4 regions of the Streptomyces sp. NPDC007084 genome follow, and region 3 is predicted to be linked to each of the others. Evidence: riboswitches for the same ligand, from Rfam matches in the RefSeq annotation. Region 3 holds a riboswitch; each other region holds the start of a gene.

Region 1 (4,492 bases), on a different contig from region 3:
GCCCCGTCGCGTCCCTGGCACGTCTCCCGCCTGCGCATGCGGCCCTTCGTGCGCGCCGTGCTGCGCGCCGTGCCCGACCGGGACGTCTTCGTGGGCGAGGTCCGCTACCGCGTACGGGGCTGGAACGGCGCCGCGACCGATCCGGTCGCCGACGTGCGCCGGGCCCTCGCCGAACTCACCAACCTGGTCGGGGAGGTGCCGGTGGTGCTCGTCGGCCACTCGATGGGCGGCCGTGCCGCGCTGCGCGCCGCCGCGGCGCCGCAGGTCCGGGCCGTGGTGGCCCTCGCGCCCTGGTGCCCGGCCGGCGAGCCGGTGGCCCAGCTGCGGGACAAGCGGGTGATCGTACTGCACGGCGACCAGGACCGGATCACCGAGCCGGCGGCCTCCTTCGCGCTGGTGCGCCGGGCCGCGCGGGAAGGCTCCTCGGCGACTGCGGTGCGGGTCGCGGGCGGTGACCATGCGATGCTGCGGCGCGCGCGGACCTGGCACGAGGTGACCGGTTCGGCGGTCGCCGCTCTGCTGTCCGGCGCCGACGGCCCGGTCGAGGCGCTGCCCGCCGAGGGACCGAACGGCGAACCCGGCGTCCTCTGAGGCGGGCCCGCACGCGCCGGGCCACGGCTGCCCGGCCATCGACGCTGTTCGACCACCGTTCCGAGGCGTCTGCTCGACCTCCGACCCCATGCGTCTGTTCGACCACCGTTCCTACGCGGAGTCGAGCCGGTCCGCGGGGTCGGGGGAGAAGGGACGGCGTGAGCCGGTCGTCCCGCGTGCACGGGTGCCGGGGCGTGCGGCGCTTCCGGGGAGCGGGCCGCCCGTGGACGGATCCCAGCTGAGGATCCACTCGAAGTCGCGCTGCAGCCGCCGGGCTTCGCTCCGCACGAGGGTCGGTATGTCACCGCGTTCGGAGATCAGTTGGGCATAGATCGGTGCATCGTGCACGGGGGAATCCTCGACTCGCTCTCAGGGCCGTCCGCGGGCCTTCCGTGTCTCGACGTTAGGGCCGTGAGGCGCCCACGGTGGTCATCCGGCCGGTTCGGCCAGAACCGGTCACGGCGCGAGCATCGACGGTTCGCCGATGTCGAACGAGCCGTCAGGGGCCGTCAGTTCCGTTCGCCGCCGCCGAACGTCCGCGCGCGAGCGGCCGCAAGCCCCGAGCGAGGTGCGGACCCGGCTGTACGGAGACCTCCTCGCGGAGGACTTCCGCGCCGAACGGGACTGCCCCGTAAGCCGATTCGCGTACGGCGTGTGCTTCCGTCGTCGCACAACGGCGCCGATGCGATGAAGGTCACGAAAATGTATCGGACATCTGGGACGTGGATCTTCACATGGGGCTCACAACTTGGCTAAGTTGACGACCAGGCCGCCCGACTCCCTCCGGCGAACTCGCCGGGCGGTGCGGCCTCCGCCGAGTCCGGCCCTGCCCTCGTGCAGCCGGAGCCGGGGACCCACCGAACCTGGGGTGAATCGGCCAACTGCCTTACGGGGCACAGGTCGTAGGGCATACCTTCCGGAACCGTCCGCCCGAACCCGACAGCTAACCCGGTAGGCGGACGACGGAAGGAGTGCCACCTTCATGGCGCCGGAACGCACCCAGCCCAGTGGCGAAGAAGTCCGCCGACGGCTCGCCTCCCTCTACGACCGGGCCGAGGACGACACCGGCAACTTCAACGCGACCCGCGCTCTCGCGAGCCTCTCCCGCCAGGGCGACCGGCGTGCCGTGGCCCGACGGCTCACCGGCAGGCCGCCGGCCGTGGAGGAGCGCCGAGCCGTCGATCCGGCCCAGGACGATCTGATGCGGCAGTGGTTCGACGGGGCGCGTTCCCGGCTCGGGCCCACCGTCGCGGCGGTCCTCCCGGCCGACCGGCGCCCGGACCGCGGACGAGAGGCCACGCGCCGGGCGGGGGAGCGCTCCGCGGAACTTCCCGCCGCCCAGCAGCTTTCCCAAGGCGCCCTCCCCGCCGCCGAGTCGACCGCCGCGGCCGGACGGGAGCTGACGGCGGGCCCGGCCGCGGCTCCCGTCGCGGAGCTGACGGCACGCCCCGTTCTCGAACTGACCGCGGGCCCGGTGTCCGAGCCGACGACCTGGCCCACCCCCGCGATCCCCGACCAGCGCTCCGCGGCCACGGGCTCCGCGGCCATCGGCTCCGCGGCCACGGGTTCCGCGGCCACCGGCTCCCTCCCGGCGGTGCCAGGACCGGCGCTCCCTCCCGAGACCTCCTCCCCGCGCTTCCGCAAGGACCGCGCCCGCCGCAAACTGGCCGCCGCGCAGGAGATGCTGGCCCGGCACACCGCGCGGCGGACCGAGCTGGACGCGTCGACACCGGCCGCATACCCGCCCGTGGAGCAGCCGTTCGGCGAAACCGCCCTCCCGTCGCTCACGTACCCGGCGGCGGAGTACCTGTCGGCGCCGGCCGGGCCGGGCACGTACCCGACGACGGAGCACCTGTCCCTGCCGGTCGCGGCAGCCGCGTATCAGCCGATGGAAAGTGCCCCGTGGCAGCCCACGGGAGCCGGGAACCAGCCCGCGACACGCGTGCCGGACCCGGTCGGGGCCGTCGCCTATCAGCCGCTGCCGGACGCCTGGTCGGCCTCGCCCGCCCCGGTGGCCCAGGCCGCCGACGACACCGGGCGCACGGTGTGGCCGGCGCCCGTCGAGCAGCCCGCCCCCGGCGCCCCCTGGTCCGCCGATCCGAACGCCGGGTTCGACACCGGAAGCATCGCCGCCGTCATGGCCCCGCCGGTCACCGGGTACGACACACGGGCCGCCGAGGCCGTCGCCTTCGCCCGCGCCCAGGTCGGCAGGCCGTGCGTGTGGGGTGCCTCCGGACCCGGCTCGTTCGACCCCTCCGGGCTCACCCAGGCCGCCTGGCGGAGCGCCGGTGTGCTGCTGCCCCGGACGGCGGGCGACCAGGCACGGATCGGACCGGCCGTACCGCTGGACGCGGTCCAGCCCGGCGACCTGCTCTTCTTCCACGAGGACCACAGCCACGTGGGCCTCTACGTCGGCGACGGCCTGATGGTCCACGCGCCCAGGCCGGGAGGGCGGATCACGGAGGAGCCCGTCCACCCCGCCGGGCAGGCGACGATCCACACCGCCGTACGCCCGGTCTGAGAACCGGCCTGTCACCGCTGCGAGGTCCGGCCCCCGGGGACCGGCCCTCGCAGCGGCCCCGAGACCCGGCTCTGAGGCGCCGCCCCGAGACCCGGCTCTGAGGCGCCGCCCCGAGGCCCGGCTCTGAGCACCCGAGCGGTCGGCCACGGATACGCCGTGACCGACCGCTCCGGTGCTCTCCCGGGCTCCCGGCGGCTCAGAACTCGCTGTCGATCCCCGTGACCGCGGCCGGCCCCAGCGGGGCGTCGTCCTCGGAGATGCCGCTGTCGCGCAGCGCGCCGGAGACGAGCCGTACGGCCTCCTCCTCGGCGGCGCGCCGGTCCGCGGCCTCGACCTCCAGCCGCACCGAGAAGGTGTGGTTCTCGTCGACGGTCAGCAGGCTCAGCTCCTCGGTCTCGCCCAGCTCCGTGTTCTGCGGATCCTGTGGGCGCAGCCTGCGTTCGACATCTGCGCGGGAGGCGTCCGAGACGCCGTGGACGAACGTCCCGGGAACGGTGATGACGTAGGTGGTCACAGGAACTCCTAGCGTGCGTGCCCCGCGGGCCTGAAGTGCGGTCGGCTGTGTGATCGCCCGTATACCCCGCATTGTGACGGTCACCCGCCGCTTCTTCGCGTCGGGAGCCCGGAACGGCCTGACGACGGGCGTGCCACGCGGTGATCCGGTGGCGATACGGTCGGTCCCATGGCAGACGCACGGTTGACCACCGCCTCCTTCCTCGTGCTCGGCGTCATCGACAAGCTCGGCGAGGCCAGCGCGTACGACGTCAAGGGGGAGGCGGCGCGCACGGTGGCGCCCTTCTGGTCCGTCCCGCACGCCCAGGTGTACGCCCAGTGCGACCGCCTGCTGGAGGCCGGGCTGCTGGCGCAGGTGCGTCAGGAAAGCGGCCGCAACCGCCGGGTGCTCACGCTGACCGACGAGGGCAGGGCCGCGCTGCGGGACTGGCTGGACGACACGGCGTTCGTGCCGGTCGAGGCGCGCGAGCGCGGAATCCTTAAACTGTGGTTCGGCGGCCGGCCCGAACTGCTCGGCCCGGTACAGCTCGACGAGCACCGGCGCACCCTCGGCGACTACGAGCAACTGGCCGAGAGCGTGGGGGAGTTTCTGACCCGCGGGCAGCGTGACGCGCTGGAGTTCGGTATCCGGTACGAGCGGATGATGGTCGATTTCTGGCAGTGGGTGCAGCGCCGGGACGAGGACGCGTCAGACCGTTGACCCCGGTGGCCGCCCGGCCCTACCGTCTCGATAGTCCAAACCAGACTATCGATGGTCGGATCGCGGCCAGGAGCGGGGAGTCGCCGTGCGTCGTCTGACGGGCACCACCTGGCGCCGTGTGGCCGTCATCGCGGTCTCGGCCGTGTGCGTGGGCTACGCGCCCATCG
Region 2 (4,492 bases), on a different contig from region 3:
CTGCATGGGCCCCAGACTACGGCTCGCGTACGACAACGGCGCGAGGCAGTCTGTCGGGTACGCATGTCACCCCGAGGCCGTGGGGATACCGTCCGCGGCCGGGACGCGGGCCGTCCGGGTCCGCTTCCCGATATGGGACACTGGTCTAGACAACCCTGAACACCTGAAGGGCAGCATCACATGGCTGAGCGCCGCGTCAACGTCGGCTGGGCTGAGGGTCTCCACGCCCGTCCCGCCTCCATCTTCGTCCGGGCCACCACGGCCTCCGGCGTCCCCGTGACGATCGCCAAGGCCGACGGCAACCCCGTCAACGCGGCCTCCATGCTGGCGGTCCTGGGCCTGGGTGCCCAGGGCGGCGAGGAGATCGTCCTCGCGTCGGACGCCGAGGGTGCGGACGCCGCCCTCGACCGTCTGGCGAAGCTGGTCGCCGAGGGGCTCGACGAGCTTCCCGAGACCGTCTGAGCCGAGCCCGCGAGGCACTCGGACCTTCACACGGCTGAGCCGCGCCACCCCTCACCGGGAGCGCGGCTCAGCCGTTTCCGTACGCCGCCCCGGGAATTCCCGCGTGCTGCCCGAATTCATGCCGGCACACGCGGGAAACGCGTGGGCGCGCGACGCGAACGAGTCGCGTGAACGAAATGAGCGCGCACCGTGAATTCCGGGCGCGCGAAGAAAGCGGCAGCGGAAACAGCGCTTCGCCGAATAACCCTCTTTGTATACGGCGCCCGTGTTAATGGCGTTGACCCGTCATGTTTACGGGATGTTGCGAAGTCCTCACACGGTCCTGCCGGTCCCCGCCGGCCGGGAAGCGCAGCCGGTGCGCGGACGCCGAGCGCTCGGCGTGCAGGGCCGTGATCGCGCGGGCCCGCTCACCGTCCCCGCGGGCGACCGCGTCCACGATGCCGCCGTGCTCCGCCCAGGACTCCGCGGGGTTGGCCGGCGCCTCCACCGCGTACATCCAGGCGATCTTGTGCCGTAGCTGGGACAGCGTCGACGTCAGCGCGGGGCTGCCGGAGGCCTGGGCGAGCGTCTCGTGGAACCAGCCGCCCAGGGAGCGCAGATCCTCGCTGTTGCCCCGCCTGGAGCGCTCCTGGCCCAGCCTGACCAGCCCGCGGAGCACCTTGAGGTGAGCCTCGGTGCGGCGCTGGGCGGCGCGCGCGGCACCCAGCGGCTCCAGCAGTATGCGCATCTCCAGAAGGTCCGCGGCCTCCTGCTCGGTGGGCTCGGCCACGCACGCGCCCGCGTGCCGCCGGGTGACCACGAAACCCTCGGCCTCCAGGGTGCGCAGGGCCTCGCGCACGGGGACGCGCGAGACGCCGTAGCGCCGCGCGAGCAGTTCCTCGGTGAGCCGGCCGCCACGCTCGTAGACGCCCGCGACGATGTCGTCCCGGATCGCCGTGCATACCGAGTGCGCCGGAATACGCATGACCGGACCTCCGCTTTAATCCCCGCGAAACGCCATCGATTGACGCTTGTTCAGTGACTCTATTGCAGGAAGCCTTAATTTCCGATGGCGGGCCTGAATCCATGGATATTTTTTGGACAGTCGGCCTCCGGAAACGATGATGCCCCGGCTCGGTGAGCCGGGGCATCGAAAACGGTGGAGAAGCCGCGAAGCGGTCGTCAGACGTTCACACCGTGCGAGCGGAGGTAGGCGACCGGGTCCATGTCGGAGCCGTACTCGGCGGTGGTGCGCGCCTCGAAGTGCAGGTGCGGTCCCGTGGTGTTGCCGGTCGACCCGGAGAGGGCGATCTGCTGGCCCGGGGTGACCGTCTGGCCCACGGAGACACCGATGGACGACAGGTGCCCGTACATGGTGTACGTGCCGTCGTGCATCTTGATCACTACTTGATTGCCGTAGGCACCGCCCCAGCCGGCCGCGACGACCGTGCCGGCGCCGACCGAGTGCACCGGGGTGCCCGAGGCCGCGTGGAAGTCGACACCGGTGTGGCTGCCGGAGGACCAGAGGCTGCCGCCGGTCTTGTAGCCGGTGGAGACGTACGAGCCGGAGATCGGCATGACGAAGGTGTTGAGCCGCTTGCGCTCGGCGGCGCGGGCGGCCCGCTCCTTGGTCTCGCGAGCCTTCGCGGCCTGCTCTGCGGCCTTCTTGCGCGCGGCCTGTTCGGCCTTCTCCCGCGCGGCGGCCACCTCGGCGGCGTGCTGCTGGGCGGCGGCCTGCTCGTCGATCTGCTCGGCGACGGAGTCACCGATGGTGACGGCCTGGGTCAGCCCGGTCTGCTCGACGGAGGGGGTCGCGGCGAACGCGGGCGCCGCGAGGGTTCCGAGGACACCGGTGGTGGTGAGGGCCGCGACGCCGACGGCGTTCTTGGTGGTGCGCTGCACGCGGCTCGGACGACGATGCTTCCCGGTGCCACAGGTGAACGCCATAAAGGGGCTGATCCTTTCCTTCCTTCTCGCCTACCGGGTTAGCTGACGGGTTCGGAGCAGGAAGGTCTCCTACGGACCCCCTCCGGGGAGGGCGTCCGATTCACCCCAGGGACTACGTGTGGGTCCCCGGCTCCCCTGGCTCGCGCCATGCGGGGACTCGGCGATGGCTGTCCGGTGCCGCGGGCGCGGCGCACTGCCTGACGAACAGCCGGACAGACGCTAAACGGGGCATCTTTCGAACAACAAACGGATCACGGTTTTTGTAGCGCATCCCACAGCGCAGAAGCCAACCTCCGTACCAATACGGACATCCTGGCGGTGATGTGCGCGCAAAAGAGGGCCCTGGCGACGCTTCGGTCACCAGGGCCCATCTCGGTCACACGGTGCTACTCCGCGGAGACCACGCTGACTTCACCGATGCCCAGGGCCCGCACCGGCTCCTCGATCCGCGCCGCGTCGCCCACCAGGATCGTCACCAGACGGTCCGTCGGGAAGGCGCTGACGGCTGCCGCGGTGGCCTCCACCGTGCCGGTGGCGGCCAGTTGCCGATAGAGCGTCGACTGGTAGTCGTCCGGCAGGTACTGCTCGACCTGGTCGGCGAGCGTGCCCGCGACGGCCGCGGCGGTCTCGAACTTGAGGGGCGCCACGCCCACCAGGTTCTGCACGGCGACATCGCGCTCCGCGTCGGTGAGCCCCTCGGCCGCCAGGGTGCGCAGGACCTTCCACAGGTCGTCCAGCGCCGGCCCGGTGTTCGGGGTGTCGACCGAGCCGCTGATGGCGAGCATCGCGGCACCGGTGCCATCCGGCGCGGACCGCAGGACCTGGCCGAACGCCCGTACGCCGTAGGTGTAGCCCTTCTCCTCGCGCAGGACGCGGTCCAGACGCGAGGTGAGGGTGCCGCCCAGGCAGTAGGTGCCGAGCACCTGGGCCGGCCACACACGGTCGTGCCGGTCGGCGCCGACCCGCCCGATGAGCAACTGGGTCTGCACGGCGCCGGGGCGGTCCACGATGACCACGCGGCCCGTGTCATCGGCGTGCACCGGCGGCACCGGGCGCGGCTCGGCGGACGATCCGGTCCAGGCGCCGAGGGTGTCGCCGAGCAGCTCGTCCACGTCCACGTCGGTGAGGTCGCCGACGATCACGGCGGTGGCCGTCGCGGGACGGACGTGCTTCTCGTAGAAGGACCGCACGGCCGCGGAGTCGATGTTCTGGACGGTCTCCTCGGAACCCTGGCGCGGGCGCGACATGCGTGCCGTCGGCGGGAAGAGCTGCCGGGAGAGTTCCTTGGCCGCGCGGCGGCCCGGGTTGGCCGTCTCGTGCGGGATCTCGTCGAGCCTGTTGCGCACCAGGCGCTCGACCTCGCTGTCCGCGAAGGCCGGCGCGCGCAGGGCGTCCGCGAGCAGCCCGAGCCCCTTGGGAAGCCGCGAGACGGGCACTTCGAGGGAGAGCCGGACACCGGGGTGATCGGCGTGCGCGTCGAGCGTGGCGCCGCAGCGCTCCAGCTCGGCGGCGAAGTCCTCGGCGGAGTGCTTGTCGGTGCCCTCGGAGAAGGCGCGCGCCATGATCGTGGCGACGCCGTCCAGGCCCGCGGGCTCGGCCTCCAGGGGGGCGGCGAGGACGATCTCGACGGCGACGACCTGCTGGCCGGGGCGGTGGCAGCGCAGCACGGTCAGGCCGTTGTCCAGGGTGCCGCGCTCGGGGGCGGGGAACGCCCACGGCTTCGGCTGTCCCGCCTGGGGCTGCGGGTGGAAGTCCATGGTGGCGAGTTCGGTCACTTCGCCGCCTCCTCGTCGGTGTCGTCAGCGGCGTCGGTGTCGTCAGCGGCGTCGGTGGCTTCGGGTGCGGTGGGCTCGTAGACGAGCACCGCGCGGTTGTCGGGGCGCAGGCGGGCCTTGGCGACCTCCTGGACCTCTTCGGCGGTGACCTCCAGGACGCGCTGTACGGCGGTCAGGGCGAGCTGCGGGTCGCCGAACAGGACGGCGTACCGGCACAGTTCGTCCGCGCGGCCGGCGACGGTACCGAGGCGGTCCAGCCACTCGCGCTCCAACTGGGCCTGGGCGCGCTCCATTTCCTCGGCGGTCGGGCCCTCCTCGGCGAACCGGGC
Region 3 (4,492 bases):
TCCAGCGCGGTGAGGACCCGCTGCCCGCGCTCCGTCTCCAGGTGCTTGGAGGCGCCCGCGGCGCGGGCCGAGTCGACGGTCGTACCCGGACGGTACTTGCCGGTGAGGAAGCCGGAGGCCAGCGCGTAGTAGGGCACCGCGGCGAGGCCCGCGCGGGAGGCGACCTCGCGCAGGGGGCCCTCGTAGGTGTCGCGCGCGACCAGGTTGTAGTGCGGCTGGAGGGCGACGTAGCGGGCGAGGCCCTCGCGGTCGGAGAACTCCAGGGACTCCTGGAGCCGCTCCGGGGAGATGTTGGAGGCGGCGATGTGCCGCACCTTGCCGGCCTTCACCAGCTCGTCCAGGGCCCCGATGATCTCCTCGACCGGCACCTCGGTCTTGTCGTAGTGCGTGTAGTAGAGGTCGATGTGGTCGGTGCCGAGGCGGCGCAGCGAGGCGTCGGCGGCGGCCTTGATGTTGGCGCCGGAGAGGCCGGGGTAGGCGGGGTGCTGGCTGACCTTCGTCGCGATGACGACGTCCGCGCGGTTGCCGCGGGCCTTGAGCCACTTGCCGATGATGGTCTCGGACTCGCCGCCCTCGTTGCCGTCGACCCACGCCGAGTACGCGTCGGCGGTGTCGAGGAAGTTGCCGCCGGCCGCCGTGTAGGCGTCGAGCACGGCGAAGGACTGGGTCTCGTCCGCCGTCCAGCCGAAGACGTTGCCGCCGAGGGAGAGCGGGAAGACCTCGAGGTCGGATGAGCCGAGCTTGCGAAGAGAAGTCATGCCCGGGTCCAACGCCCGCACGGGATGCCGGTATTCCACCCGCGCCCCGCACGCCCCTCGTATCCGGGCACGCCGGGGACCAGGGGCTGCTATCCGGCTATCCGGCGATCGGGCTATCGGGCTATCGGGCTATCCAGGAACCCTGGAGGTCAGAGCCGGCGAGGCCCCCGGGGATCAGGGATTGAGCCCCTTGCTCTGGAGCCAGGCCATCGGGTCGACGCCGGTGGCGGCGCCGCCGGGGTGGACCTCCAGGTGCAGGTGCGGCCCGGTCACGTTGCCGGTCGCGCCCACCCGCCCGATCACGTCACCGGTGGCGACCTTCTGGCCGGCGGTGACGCTGATCGACGACTGGTGGCAGAACCAGAGTTCGGTGCCGTCGTCCAGGGTGAGGATCGTGCGGTAGCCGTACGCGCCGGCCCAGCCCGCCTCGGTGACGGTGGCGCTGTGGATCGCCTTGATCAGCGTGCCGGTGGGCGCGGCGAAGTCGAGACCCGTGTGGTAGCCGGAGGACCACAGGGCACCGGCCTCGCCGAAGCGCGAGGTCAGGGTGTACGAGGAGGTCGGCAGCGTGTAGCTCTTGGCCAGCTCGGCGAGCCGCTCGGCCTCGGCCTTCGCCTTGGCCTCCTCCTCCGCCTTCTCCTTCGCGGCGGCGGCCTTGGCCTTCGCGGCGTCCTGCTGCTTGGTGGCGAGGGCGACGGCCTGCTTCGCGGCGGCGGCCTCGGCCGCCTTCTGGGCGGCGCTGTCGACCTGGTTCTGCTGCGACTCGGCCTGCTGCATGATGCGGGCGCGCAGTGCCTCACCGGCGTCCGTGCTGCCCTGGGCGGCGTCCTCGGTGGTCAGTCCGGCGCCGGTGAGCGGTGTCGTGGAACCCTCGGGTGCCGCGTCCGCGCCGTCGCTGATCAGCGCTTTGGCGGAGTGGGTGACCGAGGAGAGGTCGGGCAGTGAGATGGAGACGGGCGCCTTGCCGGGCGCGGCCGTGGCCATGCCACCGGCGCCGACGGCGGCGATGACTCCGACGCCGAGGACCGTGGAGCTGCGGGCGAGTCCTCCGCCGCGCTGCTTTCCCACGCGGTGCCGGCCACGGACCGGGCGGACGGAATCCTCGGTGGGGTTCCACTCCTCCCAGGGGCCCTCGTCCTTGCCGTAGGCGAAGCCGAAGGACTGGGGGTCATCCGGTGCGAACGAGGTTGGCTGGGCAGGCCGGTTGGACGCCACGTGGGCGCACTCCTTTCCTTCCTTCTCGCCTACCGGGTTAGCTGACGGGTTCGGAGCAGGAAGGTCTCCTACGCGCGTATACCCACCGTGTCTCCACGGCGGAGATCCGCTCGATTCACCCCAAGTTGGTGGTTCCCCGGTTCCCTTGCGGGATTCGGCGCGTGCGCACGGAGCCGTCTCTTGTGACGGCTGGGACGACCGCGCTGCGTTATCGAACGTTAATAGACCCGGCTACCTCTTTCCAAGCTGTTCTGAGTGATCGTTAACGGTTTTTGGCCAGGACTTTGGGGTCAGGGGCGGTGAAAGACGGGCGAGTTGACCGCGCCGCACCGGAGCACACAGGTCTGACGGTATGTCAGTTGTTATGCGGAGGGGCACGGTTCGGTCACCCCTCGTGACAACGGCCGGACGGACCCGTACGTGCCCGACGGGCGGACTCGTCCGTGCCTGTCAGCCGCGCCGTACGTGCCCGTCAGCCGCGCCGTAGGGGCCCGTCAGCCGCGCCGTACGGCGAGCAGCGCCATGTCGTCGGTGAGGGCGCCGCCCGTGTGCCGGCGGACGTCGTCGGCGAGGGCGTTCAGCAGCGCCTCGGGGCCCGCGAAGATCCGGCCGGCGAGCCGCGCGGCCGGGTCGTAGAACTCGCCGCGCGCGTTGCGGGCCTCGGACAGGCCGTCGGTGTGCAGCAGCAGGGTCGCCCCGCGCGGGAAGCGGGCCGGGACCGCCCGGTCGGCGGTGACGGCCAGGTCGCTCATCCCGAGCGGCAGCGCGGCGGGCCCGCCGGCGAGCGGGAGGAGCGTGCCGTCGGGGTGCAGCAGCAGGGGCGGCGGATGCCCGCGGTTGACGACGCGGACGACCTCCTCGTCGTGCGGGATCTCCACGAGCACGGCGGTGGTGAACCCCTCGACGGCGTCGAGGTTGGCGCGCCGGGCGCCCTCGCGCTTCAGCGCCCGCTCCAGCCGCTGCGCGACCGCCTCCAGGGTGCTCTCCTGCTCCGCCGCCTCGCGGAACGCGCCGATGACCACGGCGACGGCGGCGACCGCCGTCATCCCCTTGCCGCGCACGTCTCCGACGACCAGCCGCACGCCGTACGGGGTGTCCTGCACGGCGTACAGGTCCCCGCCGATGAACGCGTCCGCCTGGGCCGCCTCGTAGCGCGCGGCCACGTCGAGACCGTCGATGCGCGCCTGCGGTTCGGGCAGCACGGCCCGCTGCGCCAGCTCGGCGATCTCCCGGACGGAGGCGAGCTGCTGGTCGCTGCGCCGCACGAGGACGTTGACGACGACGGCGAGGGCGGCCGCGGTGGCGACGGTGACGACCTCGGTGACCGCGTCGCTGCGCAGGGCGACGCCGAGCCGCAGGTGCGCGAAGAGCAGCGCGCCGACGGCGGCGACGCCGGTGAGGACGGTGCCGCGCAGCGAGTACAGGGGTGCGGCGATCAGTGTGGCGGCGGTGAAGAGGGGGGCGGCGGGGAAACCGGCCGGGGTGAAGTAGTCGTAGCAGGTCCCGGCGATGACCAGCAGGACGGGCAGCACCCGGACGAGCGCGCGCACGACGGAGATACGGCCCGGGCGGCTGCCCGCCGGACCGTGCCCGGAGTCGCCCGAGGGGGCGGATGCGCGCGTCGCCCGCGGATCACCGGGGGACGGGCGGTCGGCCCGGTCGTCGAGTTCTCCGGCCCGCTCCTCACCTCCTGGCTGACCCACCCGTCCAGCAGACCCGCAGCCCGCTCGCCGGGCGACCGGTGTGGCCCGACCGAGGGATTCCGGGCCACCAGGCGGCGGGGACCAGCAGGGGGACCGACAAGGGGGACCGACTAGAGGGACCGACTAGAGGGACCGACTAGAGGTACCAACACCAAGGGCCGGAACTCGTGAATCCGAGTTCCGGCCCTTGGCCTTCAGTAGCGGGGACAGGATTTGAACCTGCGACCTCTGGGTTATGAGCCCAGCGAGCTACCGAGCTGCTCCACCCCGCGTCGTAAGAACCAGTGTACGGCATCCCGGGGGCGGGGGGGCGCACGTGGTTACCGGGGTGCCAGAAGGTGCCGGTTGGGTGCCTTGGCGGTGTGTTCGTGTTCGGGGAGGAGGAGGACGTCCGCGCCCGCGGAGGTGAGGAGGGCGCTGCCGTCGGCGTCCGGGACGAAGGTGTCGGGCTCGCGCCAGGCCGTGACGACCCGGCGGACACCGGCGTCGAGGATGAGCCGGGCGCAGGGGGCCGGCCGGGAGGCACGGCGGGCGCACGGCTCCAGGCTGCTGTAGACGGTGGCACCGGGCAGCCGCGGGTCGGCCGGGTCGATCTTGGCGAGGGCGGCCTCCTCGGCGTGTACGAGGGGATCGGCGCCCTCGCGGGAGTGGCCGCGGGCCAGTTCGGTGCCGTCCGCCGCGACCACCACCGCGCCCACGCTGAACGCGGTCTCCGAGGGCGGGCAGTCCGCCGCCAGCTCGCAGGCGAGGGCCAGCCACCGGCCGTCGGCGGCGGAGGCGGTCCGGCCGGTGCCGGGGGCGGTGGGGACGTAGCGG
Region 4 (4,492 bases), on a different contig from region 3:
GGGCGGCCACCATGCTCGCCTTCGTCGCCCGCCCGCCGGACCCGCTGCACGTGGGCGAGGTGATGTGGCGCGACCTGTGGACGCGGCGGCTGGAGGCCGTCGACCCCTTCGTGCACACCTGGCTGGCCCACCAGACCCGGGACGACTACTGGCGGCACGGCAGCGCCTGCGAGGACTACGGGGCGATCAGCGCGGCCGTCCTCGCGGTCGGCGGCTGGCACGACCCGTACCGCGACACCGTGCTGCGCCTGGTCGAGAACCTGCCACCCGAGCGCGTACGGGGACTCATCGGCCCCTGGTCCCACCAGTACCCCGACCGCGGCCTGCCGCCGGGCCCCGCGATCGGCTTCCTCCAGGAGACGCTCCGCTGGTGGGGCCACTGGCTCAAGGACGAGGACTCGGGCGCGCTCGACGTCCCGCTGCTGCGCTCCTACGTGATGGACGCGCATCCCCCGGCGACCGTCTACCCGGAGCTGCCCGGCCGCTGGGTCGGCGACCCTGCGTGGCCCTCGCCCTCGGTGACCGCCATCCCGTACGAACTCCAGGGGGACCCGGTGCCGGTGCGCTCCCCGCAGCACACCGGCGTCGACGCGGGCCGCTTCTTCCCCTTCGGGAACGACGCCGACCTGCCGCCGGACCAGCGCGAGGAGGACGCCCGCTCGGCCTGCTTCGAGTTCGAAGTACCGGAACAAACCTGGGTGTTGGGGCGGCCCCGGGTCCGGCTGCGGCTCACCTCGGCGGCCACGCGGGGCCAGGTGATCGCCCGGCTGTGCGACGTGACCCCCGACGGCGCGTCCACGCTCGTCACCCGAGGTGTGCTGAACCTGTCGGCGCGCCGGGGCCGTGACAGGGCCGTCCCCTGGCAGCCGGGCACCACGGAGGACGTCGAGTTCGAGCTGAACGGCATCGGTTACGCCTTCCCGGCCGGCCACCGCATCCGGCTGAGTGTCTCCTCCGCGTACTGGCCCTGGGTCTGGCCGCAGCCCGGCTCCGAGGCCGGTTTCACCCTGGACCCGGCGGGCAGCAGCCTCGAACTCCCCGTGCGTGTAAGGGAGTCGGACCCCTCCATCACCTTCGGGGAGCCGGAGCAGGCCGAGCCGCTCGGCGTGGTGATCCCGGAGACGCTCGACGAACCCCGCCCCGAGCGCCTGGTGGTGCGGGACGTGGCCGCGGGCACCTGGCGGCTGGACGTGGACCCCCGGTACGGCGGCACCCGCGTCTATCCCGACGGTCTCGAATTCTCGGAGGACGCGCGGGAGACGTACACGATCGACGCGTCGGACCCGCTGTCCGCCCGCGCCGAGTCCACCTGGTCGGTGCGGCTGCACCGGCCGGACCTGCCGTGGGACGCCCGCGTCGAGACGCGGTCCTCCATCACCTGCGACGCGCGGGACTTCATCACGTCCAACGAGGTCGTCTGCCGGGACGGCGGCGAAGTCGTCTTCCACCGGACCTGGGAGAAGAAAATTCCGCGCACGGCGGGCTGAAGAAGGCTTGCGGGGAGGGGAGTTGTGGGGACGGGGCGGGTGTGGCGGGGCGGGCGCCGTGGGTGGCAGGGCGGGCGCGCTGTGGATGGCGGGGCGGGCGCTGTGGATGGCGGGGGCGGGCGCCGTGGGTGGCCGGGCGGGCGCCGTGGACGGCGGGGCCGCTCCGCGGCGCGAGGGCCGGTCCGGGGGCGTACGGGAACTCCCGGTCCACCGGCCGACGGTGGCGTAATGTCCGACTTGCCTGCCATGCCGCCTTGGTGACCCTCCAGCGCGTGAATTGGGTCACGCGCGAACCAGTGGATCACCCGGCACCGACTCCGCGCCAACCCCTTCGCCAAAGGCAAGTTGAGGATTCAATTCCGGCACAAACGGACGTATTGCCCACGCTCTAAACAGGCAAAAGCGATCTTCAACGCCACATCCGGCCTTGTTCCCGACATGTGCGGTCGCATACGTTCTCGTCGCACCGGGCGGATCGCCTAATCCTGCCGTCGCCCGGCAACCCACCCACCCACGCACGGCAGGAGCGGGGGAACCACAGGTAAGCCGCCGATCCGGGAGACCGGACCGGCTAGGGGTGAAGCCGCGCCCGAAAAGCGCGGCCGGGCATCTCCCGCCCGAACCCGACAGCTCACCTCGCAGGCGTCGGAGAGGACATTTCGTCATGCCCGCAGGCAAGAACCGTCACGGCCGGAACAACCTCGTCACCCGCGGCATCGTCGCCGCCGGAACGGGCGCCCTCGCCCTCGCGCTGCCGCTCATGAGCGCCACCGGCGCCCACGCCGCCACCCCCCAGGCCGCCAAGACCGCCGCCGTCCCGAACGTCCAGCTCGTCACCTACAAGGTGGTCGCCGGCGACACCCTGGTCGGCATCGCGAAGAAGTACCCGTCGAGCGGCGGCTGGCAGAAGCTCTACACGGCGAACCGCGCCGTCATCGGCGACAACCCCGGGCACCTCCGCACCGGCCTGACGCTGACCGTCGGCACGAAGACCCTGAAGGCCCCGGCGGCCACCACGGCCGCCAAGACCACCGCCACCCAGGCCTCCGCCACCACCTACGCCAACAACCTGGACGGCTGGATCAAGCAGTCCCTGGACATCATGGGCAAGGCGGGCATTCCGGGCAGCTACGACGGTATCTACCGCAACGTGATGCGCGAGTCCTCCGGCAACCCCCAGGCCATCAACAACTGGGACTCCAACGCCGTCGCGGGCACCCCCTCGAAGGGCCTCCTCCAGGTCATCGACCCGACCTTCCTGGCCTACCACGTGCCCGGCACCTCGATGGACCCGTACGACCCGGTCGCCAACATCACGGCCGCCTGCAACTACGCCGCCGACAAGTACGGCTCGATCGACAACGTCAACGGCGCGTACTGATCACACCGGCGCCCACCCGGGCCCACCTGCGCCCACCCGCCACCCACACGGGCGCATCACATCGCATCGCACGGCCTCGCACGGCCTCAGACGGCCTCGCACGCCACCGGCCGGCGGCACCCTCGGGTGTCCGCCGGCCGGTGGCGTGTGAACAGGCGGGACGTGAACACGCGGGACGTCAACAGGCGAATCGTGAACAGGCGGCGGTGGCTGGCGAGCGGGCGCCCCGCGTCAGTTCGGCCGCTCGAACCCGAAGAGCCGCTCCAGGACCACGGCGATCCCGTCCTCCTCGTTCGACCGGGTGATTTCGTCGGCCACGGCCTTCAGTTCCGGGTGTGCGTTGGCCATCGCGACCCCGTGGGCGGCCCAGTCGAACATGGGAATGTCGTTGGGCATGTCCCCGAAGGCGAGCGTCGCGGACGGGGTGAGCCCGAGATGGTCCGCTGCGAGCGCCAGGCCCGTGGCCTTGGTCACCCCGCGTGGCTGGAGTTCGACGGTCCCTGGCCCCGACATGGTGACCGTCGCCAGCGAATCGACCACACCCCGGGCCACCGACGCCAACTCGTCGTCGGACAGGGTGGGATGGCGGAGCAGCACCTTGCTGATCGGACGCTCCCACAGGTCGTCCCGGCGCCGCACCCGCACGGCGGGCAGCGTGGGGTGCGGCATCACATAGCCCGGCTCGATGAGCGTCAGCCCGTCCACACCGTCCTGGTCCACCGCCGCGTACAGCAGGCCGACCTCCGCCTCGATCTTGCCGAGTGCCGTCTCCGCCAACTCCCGGTCCAGGGTGACCGACCAGAGCAAACGGTTCGCGCCGGCGTCGTAGAGCTGCGCCCCCTGTCCGCACACCGCCAGTCCCCGGCCGCCGAGTTCGTCGAGCAGCGGTCGGACGCGTGGTGCGGGGCGGCCCGTCACCACGAGATGCCGGGCACCTGCCGCGGTCACTTTCGCCAGCGCGGCCCGCGACCGGCCGGAGAGCGTGTCGTCGCCGCGCAGCAGCGTTCCGTCCAGGTCAGTGGCGATGAGTGAATATGCAGTCGGAGCGGCCATGATCCGAAGAATACGGATCGGACGACCCATCGGCCCGGCGTGAACCGGACGACGTCCGGTATCCCCTCGGCAACGCCGTTCACCGTACGGTGGCAGGCGCGTTGCGACCGGTTGGGATCACGCTCGGCCCGCTTCCGCCCGGTCGGACTTTCCCGGGCAGGACCGATCACAAGGTCTCAACGCCCTTGCCCCGCCCGCGCGATCGCCCCGCCCACCGCCTGCCGACGCCCGCCACCGCTTGCCTGATCCGGCGGGTCAGCCGTGCGCCGCCGCCAGGTGCTTGGCCAGCCGGGGCGAGGCGTACTCCGTGCCGCACACGAAACGCATCACCGGCCCGTACGAGGACGCGGCCGGCAGGCCCGTGAAGTACAGCCCCGGCACGGAGGACCGGTACCCCGCGCCCAGCTTCGGGGTGCCGCGGCTCACCGCCAGCCCGGCGCGCAGCTCGTGTCCGAGGAAGTCCATCGCGGCGATGTCGACCCGGTAGCCGGTCGCCGCTATGACGTGGTCGGCGGTTAGCTCGTCCACCCGGCCGGCATGGGTCCGCACTCTGAGGACGGGCCTGCCCTCG

The links. A riboswitch is a leader RNA that binds a small molecule or an ion and turns the genes downstream of it on or off. The one in region 3 is predicted to bind cyclic di-AMP.
Region 1: linked by a shared signal. The riboswitch ahead of AB0912_RS07100 (NlpC/P60 family protein) and the one ahead of AB0912_RS00070 (M23 family metallopeptidase) in region 3 are both predicted to bind cyclic di-AMP.
Region 2: linked by a shared signal. The riboswitch ahead of AB0912_RS04530 (M23 family metallopeptidase) and the one ahead of AB0912_RS00070 (M23 family metallopeptidase) in region 3 are both predicted to bind cyclic di-AMP.
Region 4: linked by a shared signal. The riboswitch ahead of AB0912_RS08140 (LysM peptidoglycan-binding domain-containing protein) and the one ahead of AB0912_RS00070 (M23 family metallopeptidase) in region 3 are both predicted to bind cyclic di-AMP.

The regions. Positions count from the first base shown of each region.
Region 1 is NZ_JBEYFY010000005.1:150,461-154,952, reverse strand. Features, by position in the region: gene AB0912_RS07110 (alpha/beta fold hydrolase) at 1-591, shown strand, start outside; gene AB0912_RS07105 (hypothetical protein) at 703-939, opposite strand; cyclic di-AMP (ydaO/yuaA leader) riboswitch at 1,394-1,565, shown strand; gene AB0912_RS07100 (NlpC/P60 family protein) at 1,574-3,112, shown strand; gene AB0912_RS07095 (hypothetical protein) at 3,309-3,626, opposite strand; gene AB0912_RS07090 (PadR family transcriptional regulator) at 3,795-4,325, shown strand; gene AB0912_RS07085 (DUF2306 domain-containing protein) at 4,411-4,492, shown strand, end outside.
Region 2 is NZ_JBEYFY010000003.1:219,779-224,270, forward strand. Features, by position in the region: gene AB0912_RS04515 (GNAT family N-acetyltransferase) at 1-6, opposite strand, end outside; gene AB0912_RS04520 (HPr family phosphocarrier protein) at 181-462, shown strand; gene AB0912_RS04525 (GntR family transcriptional regulator) at 731-1,426, opposite strand; gene AB0912_RS04530 (M23 family metallopeptidase) at 1,624-2,388, opposite strand; cyclic di-AMP (ydaO/yuaA leader) riboswitch at 2,402-2,561, opposite strand; gene AB0912_RS04535 (pitrilysin family protein) at 2,775-4,163, opposite strand; gene AB0912_RS04540 (pitrilysin family protein) at 4,160-4,492, opposite strand, start outside.
Region 3 is NZ_JBEYFY010000001.1:22,707-27,198, forward strand. Features, by position in the region: gene AB0912_RS00065 (aldo/keto reductase) at 1-758, opposite strand, end outside; gene AB0912_RS00070 (M23 family metallopeptidase) at 933-1,973, opposite strand; cyclic di-AMP (ydaO/yuaA leader) riboswitch at 1,985-2,143, opposite strand; gene AB0912_RS00075 (PP2C family protein-serine/threonine phosphatase) at 2,468-3,532, opposite strand; tRNA gene AB0912_RS00080 (tRNA-Met) at 3,875-3,948, opposite strand; gene AB0912_RS00085 (dihydrofolate reductase family protein) at 3,997-4,492, opposite strand, start outside.
Region 4 is NZ_JBEYFY010000006.1:112,170-116,661, reverse strand. Features, by position in the region: gene AB0912_RS08145 (CocE/NonD family hydrolase) at 1-1,487, shown strand, start outside; cyclic di-AMP (ydaO/yuaA leader) riboswitch at 1,986-2,147, shown strand; gene AB0912_RS08140 (LysM peptidoglycan-binding domain-containing protein) at 2,152-2,868, shown strand; gene AB0912_RS08135 (HAD family hydrolase) at 3,100-3,921, opposite strand; gene AB0912_RS08130 (FAD-dependent oxidoreductase) at 4,177-4,492, opposite strand, start outside.